DNA from 2 places in the Pseudoleptotrichia goodfellowii genome. Region 2 is predicted to be linked to the other one. Evidence: riboswitches for the same ligand, from Rfam matches in the RefSeq annotation. Region 2 holds a riboswitch; the other holds the start of a gene.
The links. Region 2 has a riboswitch for cobalamin ahead of FVE72_RS11665 (hypothetical protein). Riboswitches for the same ligand answer to the same signal wherever they lie in the genome.
Positions count from the first base shown of each region.

Region 1 (6,018 bases), 380 kb from region 2:
AAAGTGTAAGGATAGATTATAAAACTCTGCCACTTGATTTGTTCAGTAAAAATAAAACTGAGGAAGAAGAAAAACTGTATTCGGAAGTAAAGGATATTCTGCTTTAATATTATAAATATGAAGACGGGAAATATGTATATGAGTATGAGTTTAATTCAATGCTCTTATATTGGACTAAGTAAATAAAAGTTGAAAAATAAAGTATCATTGTAAATGCAAGAAAAAAAGCTTGACATTTCCTTTATAATACCTTATAGTATCATTGTTGAAAGTTATATAAATTTATAAAATTAAAATAATGATTAAATTGTTTAAATATAATTTTTATGAAGAATAATCATGTAGTTTTACTTGAAAAATAGTATATACAATGTAATTTGGAAATGTTATAAAAACAGATTTTAAAAAATAAACAAAAATTATTATTTGAAAGATGTATGAATTAGGTACTAAAAAAATTTACTTATAAATAATTTTATTGAAGGAGGACTTTATGAAAAGTTATAAAGATGAGGCGAAAGAGCTGCTAAAGCTCGTCGGAGGGAAGGAGAATGTAGTAAGTGTAACTCACTGTGCGACAAGATTGAGATTTGCGTTGGCAGATGATGCAAAAGCAAGTCCTAAGGATATTCAGAAATTGGATTCTGTAAAAGGAACATTTACAAATGCCGGTCAGTTTCAAGTTATTATCGGAAACGATGTAGGAAACTTCTATAAAGATTTTATCGGGGTGTCGGGAATTGAATCGGGATCTAAAGAAGATGTTAAGAAAGCTGCAATGACTAAACAGCCTTTCTTACAAAGAATGGTTGCACATTTGGCTGAAATATTCGTTCCGTTAATACCTGCGTTAGTTGCAGGAGGGTTAATGCTTGGATTTGGAAACTTTTTATCTCAAGGTATGAAATCTTTAGGTGGAAAATCTTTAGTGGATATTTATCCTTTAGCAGCTAATTTAAAGCTTTATACTGATTGGATAGGAGGATCAGTATTTGGTATGTTGCCTGTATTGGTAACATGGTCTACAGTTAAAAAATTCAAAGGAAATGAAGCTTTGGGAATTGTATTAGGACTTATGTTGGTAGCAGGAGTTATGTTAAATGCTTATGTTTACGGAAATATTTCTTCAAGTAGAGAATTGTCGGATGCAGGAGTACATTTAAAAGATATTATAATTAACGGTTCTGCAAAATATGCTCATTTATTTAAAGATGCTCAAAATCCTATGGGAAAAGATCCTTTCGGAATTGAGGCAGGAAAATATATATTGAATTTAGGGTTTGCCAAAATAATGATGATAGGATATCAGGCACAAGTTTTACCTGCAATGTTTGCAGGAATAGCAATGTGTTATATTCAAAAATTTATTGATAAAAGAACTCCTGAAGTATTAAAATTAGTTTGGGTTCCTTTTGCTACTTTAGTAATAACAGGATTTTTAACAATATTATTTATAGGACCTGCAGCAAGAACATTAGGAGAATGGTTAACAAATTTATTCCAATTCTTGTTTAAAACACCGGGATTAAGATATATAGGAGCATTGATATTTGGAACAACTTACGCACCTTTAGTAATAACAGGATTGCATCATACATTTATAGCTGTGGATTTGCAATTGTCAGGTACACAGGGTGGAACATTTATATGGCCGTTAATAGCTATATCAAATATAGCTCAATCAGGAGCTGTACTTGCAACTTATTTTCTATATAAAAAAGATAAAAAACAGGAATCTGTTTCATTATCTGCGACTGTTTCGGCATGGTTTGGAATTACAGAACCTGCAATGTTTGGTGCTAACTTAAAATATATGTATCCTTTTTATGCATCATTAATAGGTTCTGCAGTAGGAGCTGTAATATGTACTGCTTTTAATGTTTTAGCGGCAGGAATAGGTGTAGGAGGACTAGCTTTAGCATTTTTGTCAATATCCAAAAATAGAGGGTCGTTTTGGATCGCTTCACTGGCTGCATTTGGATTAGCATTTGGTTTAACATTCTTCTTCTCAAGATTTAAAAAACTAAACAAAGGAAGTTTGACAGGAGAGTAGGAAATTTTAAGATAGAGTTTTATATTTGTAAAATTAATAAAAAGAATATAAATATTGAGAATACGGGAGTCATAGAAAAACTCCCGTTTTTTCTATTGACAAAAGAAAATATTAATGTATAATATAATTCAAAGGTTCAGGTGTTTTTTACTTAATAAGGAAATCGGTTAAAATCCGATACAGCCGCCACTGCTGTGAAACGGACGAAAGCAAATATCCACTGAAATAAATTTCGGGAAGGGTGTGAGTAGGATGAAGTTAGTCAGAAGACTTGCCTGAATTATATATTCGAATTTTTTGGAAGGAGAAATTCAATATACTGAAATTATTATAATTCAGAATAAAAGAACTTTTGAAAGAAGTCATAGGTATTTTTAGGGGATGTCTTTTAAAGATTTTTATTTTGATATGAAATATTTGTATATTGAATCGGCTCTTATAGCCGATTTTTTCGGATTAATATAAAATAATTTTAGGAGGAATAATGAAAAAGGAAAATTATTCGGGAGCAAATGCTCCGAGTTTAAAATTGAAAATGAACAAAATACTTTTAATGATGATGGCAGTTTTGCTTGTTTTTATATCATGTTCTAAAGGAAAAGACGAGGGCGATAAAAAAGGAGCTTCAGAGCCTAAAACAGTTAAGACTGTAAATGTCGGACAGGGATATGTTGTGTCAGGACTGGATCCGGGAGACGGAGGTACCGGATGGGCGTTGACATCTCACGGAATATCGGAAAACCTTTATTTTGTAAATAAAAAAGGTGAACTTGATACTCGTCTTGTAGAGTCTATCAGTCAAAAAAGTGACAATGAATGGGAAGTAAAATTAAAAAATGATATTTTATTTTCAGACGGAACAAAAGTTGATGCAAAAGCTGTTTCTGAGGGGTTAAACAGAACAAACGAAAAAAATGCAATAGCAAGAGGAACTGCAGGAGCATTGAAATTTAGTCCTGTTGACGAATTTACGGTTAATATAAAATCCGAAAAACCTACAAAAATTATGAAAGCTGTTTTGGCTGAATGGACTAATGTTATTTACAAAGTAAATGATAAAGGTGAATTTATATTTACAGGACCTTTTGCTGTAGAAAGTCTTACTCCGAATACGGAAGTAAAATTAGTACCTAACAAATATTTCCCTGATGCGGAAAAAAGACCGAATGTAACAGTAAAAGAATTTAAAGACCCTAATGCTTTAAAATTGGCATTTGAAAGTAACGAACTTGATATTGCAGTGTCGATTCCTTCGGAATTTGCAGAATCTCTTCAAAAATCAGGGCATATATTGAAACCGATGGAAGTAGGATATCAGTACTTCGCTTTTGTAAACATGACAAATAAAGCGTTAAGTGATGTAAAAGTGAGAGAAGCATTGGATTTGGCTATAAACAGAGATGAACTTATAGCTTCTTTGCACGGAGGTAAAAAACCTACAGGATTCTTTGCGGGATATTTCCCTTTCGCAGGAAAAGCGGATGTGTCAAGTGATGTAAATAAAGCTGCAAGTTTGTTGGACGAAGCAGGATGGAAACTTAATGCTCAGGGAATAAGAGAAAAAGACGGAAAACCTCTTTCCCTTACATTGGTAACTTATCCTCAAAGACCTGATTTGGTAACTCTTATGCAAGTTATGAGTTCACAGTTGAAAAAAATGGGAATTGATGCAAAAACTGAAATTTCCGAAAATATAGGAGAAGTGGGAGCAAGTAAAAAATTTGATATAATGCTATATGCACAACATACTGCATCTACAGGAGTGCCTACATTCTCTTTAAATCAATTTTTCAGACCTAAAGCAAGTAACAATTACACAGGATATGCTTCAAAAGAATTTGAAGATGTTATGAAAAAATTAGATGCTACAGGAGATCAGCAGGAAATGATAAAATTGGCTGTGGAAGCACAGAATATATTGAAAAAAGACAGACCTGTTCTTTTCCTTGTAGATCCGATATGGTATGTGGGATTGTCTGATAAAGTTAAGGATTATGAAGTCTGGGGAGCGGATTATTATATAGTAAGAGCTGATTTAACGGTTAAATAGATATAACAGGGAGGAAGCAGTATGAAGTATACTCAATTATTGAAAGAAACAGTCAAAATATTATGTTTATTATTCGTAATATCGATTATTGTGTTTTTCTTTATAAGACTGCTTCCTTCATCCCCTGAAGAAACTTATTTGAGATCTACAGGAGTTCCCGTAACTGCTGAAAATCTTAAAAATCTCAGGGCTGAATGGGGACTCGACAGACCCCTTGTTGAGCAGTATTTGAAATGGATAGGAAATTTCATAAAATTTAATTGGGGAACTTCCCTTATAACAAAAAATGATATAAAAATCGAAATGCTTGCAAGACTGCCTTATTCATTGGGAATAGGATTAGGCGGAGTTTTGATTTCGGCTTTTTTATCATTTTTTTTAGGTTATTTTTCAAGTTTGAAAAGAAACGGATTTTTTGACAGATTTACAAAAGGATTGTCTTTGATGTCGCAAACAGTACCGTCATTTATATTGGCGATAATCATAATATATTTCTTCTCGATAAAATGGAAGCTGACAACATTTTTCTTTAATAAAGATTTGTCGAATTTCTTTCTTTCGATATTTATAATATCTCTTTATCTTATGGGAAAATTTTCGAGAATAGTGAGAATACATTTTAGGGAACAGATGACGAAAACATATATACTTGCTGCAATAAGCAGAGGATTTTCAGAGAAATATGTTTTATTCAGACATGCTGCAAGACCGGTAATTTACGGACTTATATCGGCTGTAATATCGGAGTTTTCGTGGGTGATAGGCGGAACGGCTGTTCTTGAAGTTATATTTATAATTCCCGGAATAAGTACATTTCTCGTAGAAAGTATAAAATATCGTGATTATAATGTGATTCAATCGTATATATTAATAGTAGTTATCTGGATGATTGCGGTAAAAATATTTTTTAATATTATATTGAAATATTTGGATATAAAAGAATGAGGTATATTTTGAAAAAAATTTCTAAAAAATATATTGTATATTTATCTGCTTTAATTTTAATTATTATAATTTTCCGTTTATTTCCTGTATATGATACAGGTATTATCAATTTAAACGAAAAATTTCTGAAAATGTCGGGAAAACATATTTTAGGAACTGATTTTCTCGGAAGGGATATTTACTCTCTTTTATTAAAAGGAGGAATGAGAACTCTTGAAGTTATCGTCATTGCTTCGTCATTTTCATTTGTAACGGGGATTTTTGCGGGAATGATAACAGGATACACCGATTCCCCGTTAAATGTAATTCCCGATTTTCTAATAGATTTATTTATGATAATACCGACTTTTATTCTGGCTCTTGTAATAACTTCTCAGTTCGGTCTGACCCCTTTAAATGCGGGGCTTTCCATAGGTATAGGAAGTATAGGAGGATATTACAATCAGACGAAAAAGCTTGTTCAGGAAATAAAGAAAAAAGAATTTGTTGTCGCTTCAAGAATGCTCGGTGCAGGAAACGGCAGAATAATTTTCAGGCATATTTTACCGAATATAGTAAAACCCGTATTTACTTCCCTGGGAAACAATATGAGCGGGATTTCACTGCAATATGCCTCGCTTACTTTTATAGGCCTCGGATCGGATATAAATAATCCCGATTGGGGAACGATGCTGTATCAATACAGAATATATCTTTTTGATTATCCGATGATGCTGTTATGGCCGTCTTTAGGGATATTTCTTATAGCATTTGTATCCAACAGGCTGTTTGACGATAGAGAAATAAATAATATAAAACAGGGGACTATATATGACTGATAATATAATTTTGGAAGTGAAAAATCTCGTTGTAAGCACTGTAAACGAAAATAAAAATAATAAAATTCTGGACAATATTTCTTTTACTTTGAAAAAAGGGGAAAGGCTTGGAGTTATCGGAGATTCGGGAACGGGAAAAAGTGTGTTGATGT
Region 1 covers NZ_AP019822.1:1,805,782-1,811,799, reverse strand. The annotation lists gene FVE72_RS08860 (class I SAM-dependent methyltransferase) at 1-107, shown strand, start outside; gene FVE72_RS08855 (PTS transporter subunit EIIC) at 494-2,053, shown strand; cobalamin riboswitch at 2,175-2,346, shown strand; gene FVE72_RS08850 (ABC transporter substrate-binding protein) at 2,538-4,103, shown strand; gene FVE72_RS08845 (ABC transporter permease) at 4,125-5,048, shown strand; gene FVE72_RS08840 (ABC transporter permease) at 5,180-5,866, shown strand; gene FVE72_RS08835 (ABC transporter ATP-binding protein) at 5,859-6,018, shown strand, end outside.
Region 1: linked by a shared signal. The riboswitch ahead of FVE72_RS08850 (ABC transporter substrate-binding protein) and the one ahead of FVE72_RS11665 (hypothetical protein) in region 2 are both predicted to bind cobalamin.

Region 2 (6,018 bases):
GAAAATATACTACAGAAAGTCCTGCAAAAGAACGTAGCAGAAATAACCATATATCAGCTTTTATCAGCAACAAAGAAATCACAGTAGTTAAAATAAATAAAGCCGGAATAAAGTTCAGTTTCAGCAAGTCCGATACTTTTACTTTCACAACGAACAAAAGGAGCAAATTAAATAACACAAGATTAAATACAATAACTCCTTTGTTCTCTGTACAAAGTAAAAATATTAATGTCGTCATTGACAATAAAAACTTTATTCCGGGATTTATATCTTTAATCGGATTCCCGTAAGATATTTTATCTATCAGCATTTTTTCTTTCGCCTTTGAAATAACCTAATACATATCCTATAACTCCTGCACCTATTGCCGCCTGCAATGCAAACAATAAACTTTCAGTTTCACTGGGTAATTCTTCTATTAAACTGCTGGCCCAAGGCTTGTAATCAGGATTAATTTCTCCTATTATTTCTTCTCCTTTATCGTCGGAACCGCCAAAATCGGCTTTCACTGTAAATAGAGGTACTGCACCTATTAACAGTATTATTACAACTAAAATTATATTTTTTTTGAATACATTTTTATCTTTATTTTCAGCCATTATGCTTCCACCTCTTTCGCGTTGTATTTATCAAGTATGTTCATAATTACGTTTGTAAGCAATCCTTCAATAATAGCCAAAGGAACCTGTGTTACCGCAAATACCATTCCGAATCTTATAAATGAAGCCATAACTCCTCCGTCTGCTGAAGGATATGCAAGTGCTAATTGGAAAGATGTAACTACATATGTAGCCAAATCTCCTACAGCTGCTGCTAAAAATATTGCAAGTGTTCTGTTCTTTTTAGCCAGTCCTTTATAAATCAGATAAGACACTATAGGTCCCGCTATTGCCATTGAGAATGTATTTGCTCCCAATGTTGTAAATCCTCCGTGTGCAAGCAATCCTGCCTGAAATATCAATACTATAGTTCCAAGTATTGAAGTTACAAATGGACCGTATAATATAGCCGAAAGTCCCACTCCTGTAGGATGTGACGAACTTCCTGTTACCGAAGGAATTTTTAATGCCGAAAGAATAAATATAAACGCCCCTGCCAACGCAAGTGTCATTTTTTCACGTACACTTCCTTTTGAGACACTTTGAATTTTTTTAATCCCGATAACCCAAAACGGCACACATACGATAAACCATACTACTGCAGACCGCATCTTTTACTGCTGCGTCTTTATTGGATGCCCAAAACGGCACACATACGATAAACCATACTACTACCCATTGTTTAGGTAAAAAACCTTCCATAATGTGCATTGAATAACCGTTTGCAAATAATACAAACATTCCTGTTAAAACAAGAAACAATGATGTTCTCTTTTTCATTTAGACTCTCCTTTTGAAATAAAATTTTGATTAGGTTAAAAAAAAAATCAGCTGAAAGCCGAAATTCAATACACGCCAAAAGCTCTATAATACTGATTATACTACCGTTGTATAACTTTATTATAATAGAACTAAATCGCCGTTGATTTATTTTTATTGATGTATATCAAACTTTCCCTTCCCAGAAAATTTAAATAATAAATATTAGGCAAGTCTCCTGACTAACTTCATCCTACTCGTACCCTTCCCGAAAATATTATTTTCAGTGGTTTTCATGTACTTTCGTCAGTTTCACAGTAGTGGGGGCTGTATCGGATTTCAACCGATTTCCTTATTAAGTTTGTAAAAACACCTAAAACTCTATTAACAGTATACTACTTTTTCAGAATTTGTCAAGGGGTAAATAAAAATTTCTTTTAAAAAGTTTATACCCATTTTGAATATAGTGTTTTAATATTTATTTTTTATAAAATTGCAGATTTTAATAAGTTACAGACTTCATAAACTCCTTTTTATATTTCCTCCTAATCGTCCACTTTTTCAGCTTCGATTATATCTTCATTTTTTTTATTGTTTTCAATAGGTTCTTCAGGTATTACAAAAGCTGCGATAACGTAAGTAAATAAGCCTATTCCCCATCCTAACATCAGTATAACGCATACTATTCTTACGATAGTAGGATCTATATTGAAATATTTTCCAAGTCCTCCGCACACTCCGGCTATTTTTTTATCAGTTCTTGATCTGTATAATCTTTTTGTCATTTTAGGTTCCTCCTCTTTAATAATTAATTCAGTATTATTTTTTTCATTTTTCCCATATACTTCGTCAAGTTTTTCCATAAACATGTCACGAATAAGTTTATATTCTCCCATTCCTCTTAAAACCGGTGTTACTTCATATCCGTTGTTCTGCAGAATTGTTTTCCATGAATCTTCTTCATCAGAAGCCATATCGTTTTTTGCATGATCTCCTGCAACTATCATAAACGGTTTTAACAATATCTTTTTATAATCTGTCTGTTTCAGCTTCTCAATAACATCTTCAATAGTTACTTTTCCTTCCACAGTAGCTACAAAAACATTATTTTTTCCTGCTTTATTATACTCTTCCTGCAATTTTTCATACGTAATATCGGCAGCACTTTCAGAACCGTGTCCCATAAAAATAATTACGTCATTACCTTCAAAATCATTAAATTCAGCATCATTTACTATTCTTTTATAATCTTCTTCCGTTGTCAAAAGAGGTTTTGTTATTTTACCGTATTTATCACTGAGTTTTGAATATTCTATTCCGTTCAGAATATGTAAAGACATTGTTATAATTTCATCGTATCCTTTATCTTTAAGGGCTTTCAGACCTTCTTCCTGATCATATATGTGAATACCCTCTTTTTTTTCGACTATTCTTCTTACTACTCCTGAAGTATAGGCTCTTTCGACTTTTTCACTTCCGTACTTTCTCTCAACTTCTTTCTGAATCGAATCAAGACATTTTTCTCTCGTATCTTTGTGAGATGTTCCGAAACTCGTTACTAATATTCCTTTGCTCATTTTTTATTGAGGTTATCTTAAAGGGCTTTCATATCAAAAGGTTTTTGCCCTCGCATTCCCGTTATATATAATCTTTCCGGCTTTGGTGATTTTTACAACTCGGGAAATTTTTCAAAGACTTCCCCGTCTCCTTTCTCTATAATATTTTTTATTATATCATATTTTTCAAAAATCCGAATACTCCGTACACACCTAAAGTTACTACAGCTGCTGCTAATATTACTCCAAGCAGTATTGTAAAAAAAGATTTTTTCGGATTCAGTTTAAGAAGTGCCGCTATCAATGCCCCTGTCCATGCTCCCGTTCCGGGAAAAGGTACTGCAACAAACAGCATTAATCCCAAAAATTCTTTATTTGCAACACTTTCACTTCTACTTAATGCTCTTTTTTCCAATTTTTCGATAAATTTTACCATTATATTATGCTTTTTCATAAACTCAAATACTTTTACAACAAATAAAAGTATAAAAGGTACAGGAAGCATATTTCCTACAATAGAAGTAATCATATTTGTGTACCACGGTAATCCCTGAGAAAATCCCACAGGAATGCTTCCCCTTAATTCAATTACAGGAAGCATCGATATCAGGAAAATTCCTATTATCTTACCGGCATTCATTCCGAATATTCCTACAATAAAAGCTACTATTGACTGTGCAAGTTTTTTCATTCTTTTAAACTCCTCCTTATTTCAACGGAAACATTGTTATTCTTATATTTAGTTGAGCCCTCAACTCCTTTTCCGACTCCACTTTTTTTATTTCGGGATAAACTCTATCTTCTATTTTATCCAATTTCAGATAATTATATCATGACCCTTTATTTCTTTCAATTATAATTTGCTGTTAAACAATTTTAATTTTTTTGAGAACTTATTATTTTCAAAATTTTACTAATGTTCTGAAAATATATTTTTCTTAAAAATCAAAAAAATGAAGCTCTAAAGCTCCATTTTTTAATTCTATCTATTATTTTTTCCGCTTGTACTTATAAATCCTTTCATTTTCTTAACCGCCAAATAAGAATCAATTTGTTGTATCAATTCTACGGCAACTCCTACAAGGATAAGTAAACTTGTTCCTCCGAGTAATACCGGTATATGCAGAAAATATCCGAACCATATATTAGGGAATATCCCTAATATTGCCAGAAACAGTGCACTTCCGAAAGTTACTCTTGTAACTACTTTTTCCAAATAATCGGCAGTTTCTTTCCCTGCTCTTACCGTAGGTATTGTCCCACCGCTTTGTTTCAAATCTTCTGATACTTTTTCAGGATCGAAAGCGATAGTCAATGTATAGAAAAATGAAAATACTATAATTAAAAAGGCAAATAAAAGTAAGTATAAAACTCCCGTTTGTGAAAACTGTTTTTGCCAGAATGCATTAGCTTTAAGCATTTGTACTATAAACGGCGGTGCCGCCATCAATACTGATGCAAAGATTATTGGCATAACTCCTGCAGTGTTTATTTTCAAAGGTAAATATGTTCTTCTACCTACTGCACTTTGTCCTCCTCCGAAACCTAAACTTCCTTTTCCTGCATACTGTATAGGTATTCTTCTTTCAGCCAGTTGTATATCCACCATTAGAGCTATTATAACTACAAATAATATTATTGATAATCCGAAAAATATAAAGTTTATATTACTTGATACCATTTGTTGAATAACTTGAGGCAAGTTTACAACAATTCCAAGAAAGATAAGCATTGACGATCCGTTACCTATTCCTCTTATGGAAATTCTTTCAGAAATCCACATTAAGAACGCAGTTCCTCCTGTCATCAAAGCCATTGTACTTATAATAAATTTCGGTCCCGGCTCAACAACCAGTCCGGGCTGATTTATAAGTGTTATAGCAATTCCGAATGATTGCGCTATTGCCAATATTATTGTTACGTATCTTGTCCATTGAGTAATTTTATCTCTTTCTTTTCCCCCTTCTTTCTGCATTTCATCTATTTTAGGGAAAATTACTCCTAAAAGTTGAAATACTATCGAAGAGTTAATGTAAGGGATGATTCCCAACGAGAAAATAGACGCTCTCTGAACCGCTCCTCCTGAAAACAGATTTAAAAATCCTGCTATGGCATTATTCTGAAAATTTTTGAATGCTGCCATATTAATTCCGGGAACGGCAATATGAACACCTATTCTCGCTATTGCGAACATTACTAATGTAAAAGCTACTCTTTTCTTTAATTCGGGTATTTTGAAGATAGACTGTATTCTATTTACTATTGCTTCAGTTAAAGTCAATTCTACCACTCCTCATATATGAAGAAAAAGCAAGATTAAAATCTTACTTATTCTCATCTTCTTTTTTATTATTTCCCGCTTTTGCAGAGTACGACTTAACTTCCAATACTTCTACACTTCCTCCGGCTTTTTCTATTAATTCTTTAGCTGATTCGGAAATTTTATGAGCTTTTACAGTTAATTTTTTATTAACTTCAGCATTTCCTATTATTTTCAAAATACTTGAAAAATCTTTTTCTTTAACATAAGATTCAACATTTTCAAGTAAATATTGTTTTACAGCTTTTTTACCTTTTGTTTCTCTTAATGCAGCATCAGAATATTTAGTGATGAATTTAGGATTTTTGATTATTCCGTTTTCTACTAATGTTTCCAAGCTTACTACATCTCCGTCGTTGAATTTTTCAACAATATCAAATAATGAAATTACTATTGTATCTTTTTTGAATGCCGAATTTGAGAATCCTCTTTTAGGAATTCTTCTGATAATAGGCATTTGTCCACCTTCAAATACAGGTGATACATATGTTCCCGATCTTTGTTTTTGCCCGTTATGTCCTTTTCCTGCTGTTTTTCCCCAACCGGACCCGTGACCTCTACCTATTCTTCTTCTTTCTCTTTTTGATCCTTCGGCAGGTCTTAACTCATTAAGATTCATTTATTCTAAACCTCCTCTACTTTAAGTAAATAAGAAACTAATTTAATTTTTCCTTCTATATCTGCTGTCTTGTTATGAACTACACTTTGACTTATCTTTCTTAATCCAAGTGATTTAACAGTATCAATATGATTAGGTTTTCTTCCATTAATTCCTTTAATAAGT
Region 2 covers NZ_AP019822.1:2,182,150-2,188,167, forward strand. The annotation lists gene FVE72_RS10500 (CbiQ family ECF transporter T component) at 1-310, opposite strand, end outside; gene FVE72_RS10505 (energy-coupling factor ABC transporter substrate-binding protein) at 297-599, opposite strand; gene FVE72_RS10510 (energy-coupling factor ABC transporter permease) at 599-1,177, opposite strand; gene FVE72_RS11665 (hypothetical protein) at 1,152-1,379, opposite strand; cobalamin riboswitch at 1,570-1,750, opposite strand; gene FVE72_RS10515 (sirohydrochlorin cobaltochelatase) at 1,904-2,935, opposite strand; gene FVE72_RS10520 (COG2426 family protein) at 3,087-3,605, opposite strand; gene secY (preprotein translocase subunit SecY) at 3,897-5,195, opposite strand; gene rplO (50S ribosomal protein L15) at 5,239-5,853, opposite strand; gene rpmD (50S ribosomal protein L30) at 5,859-6,018, opposite strand, start outside.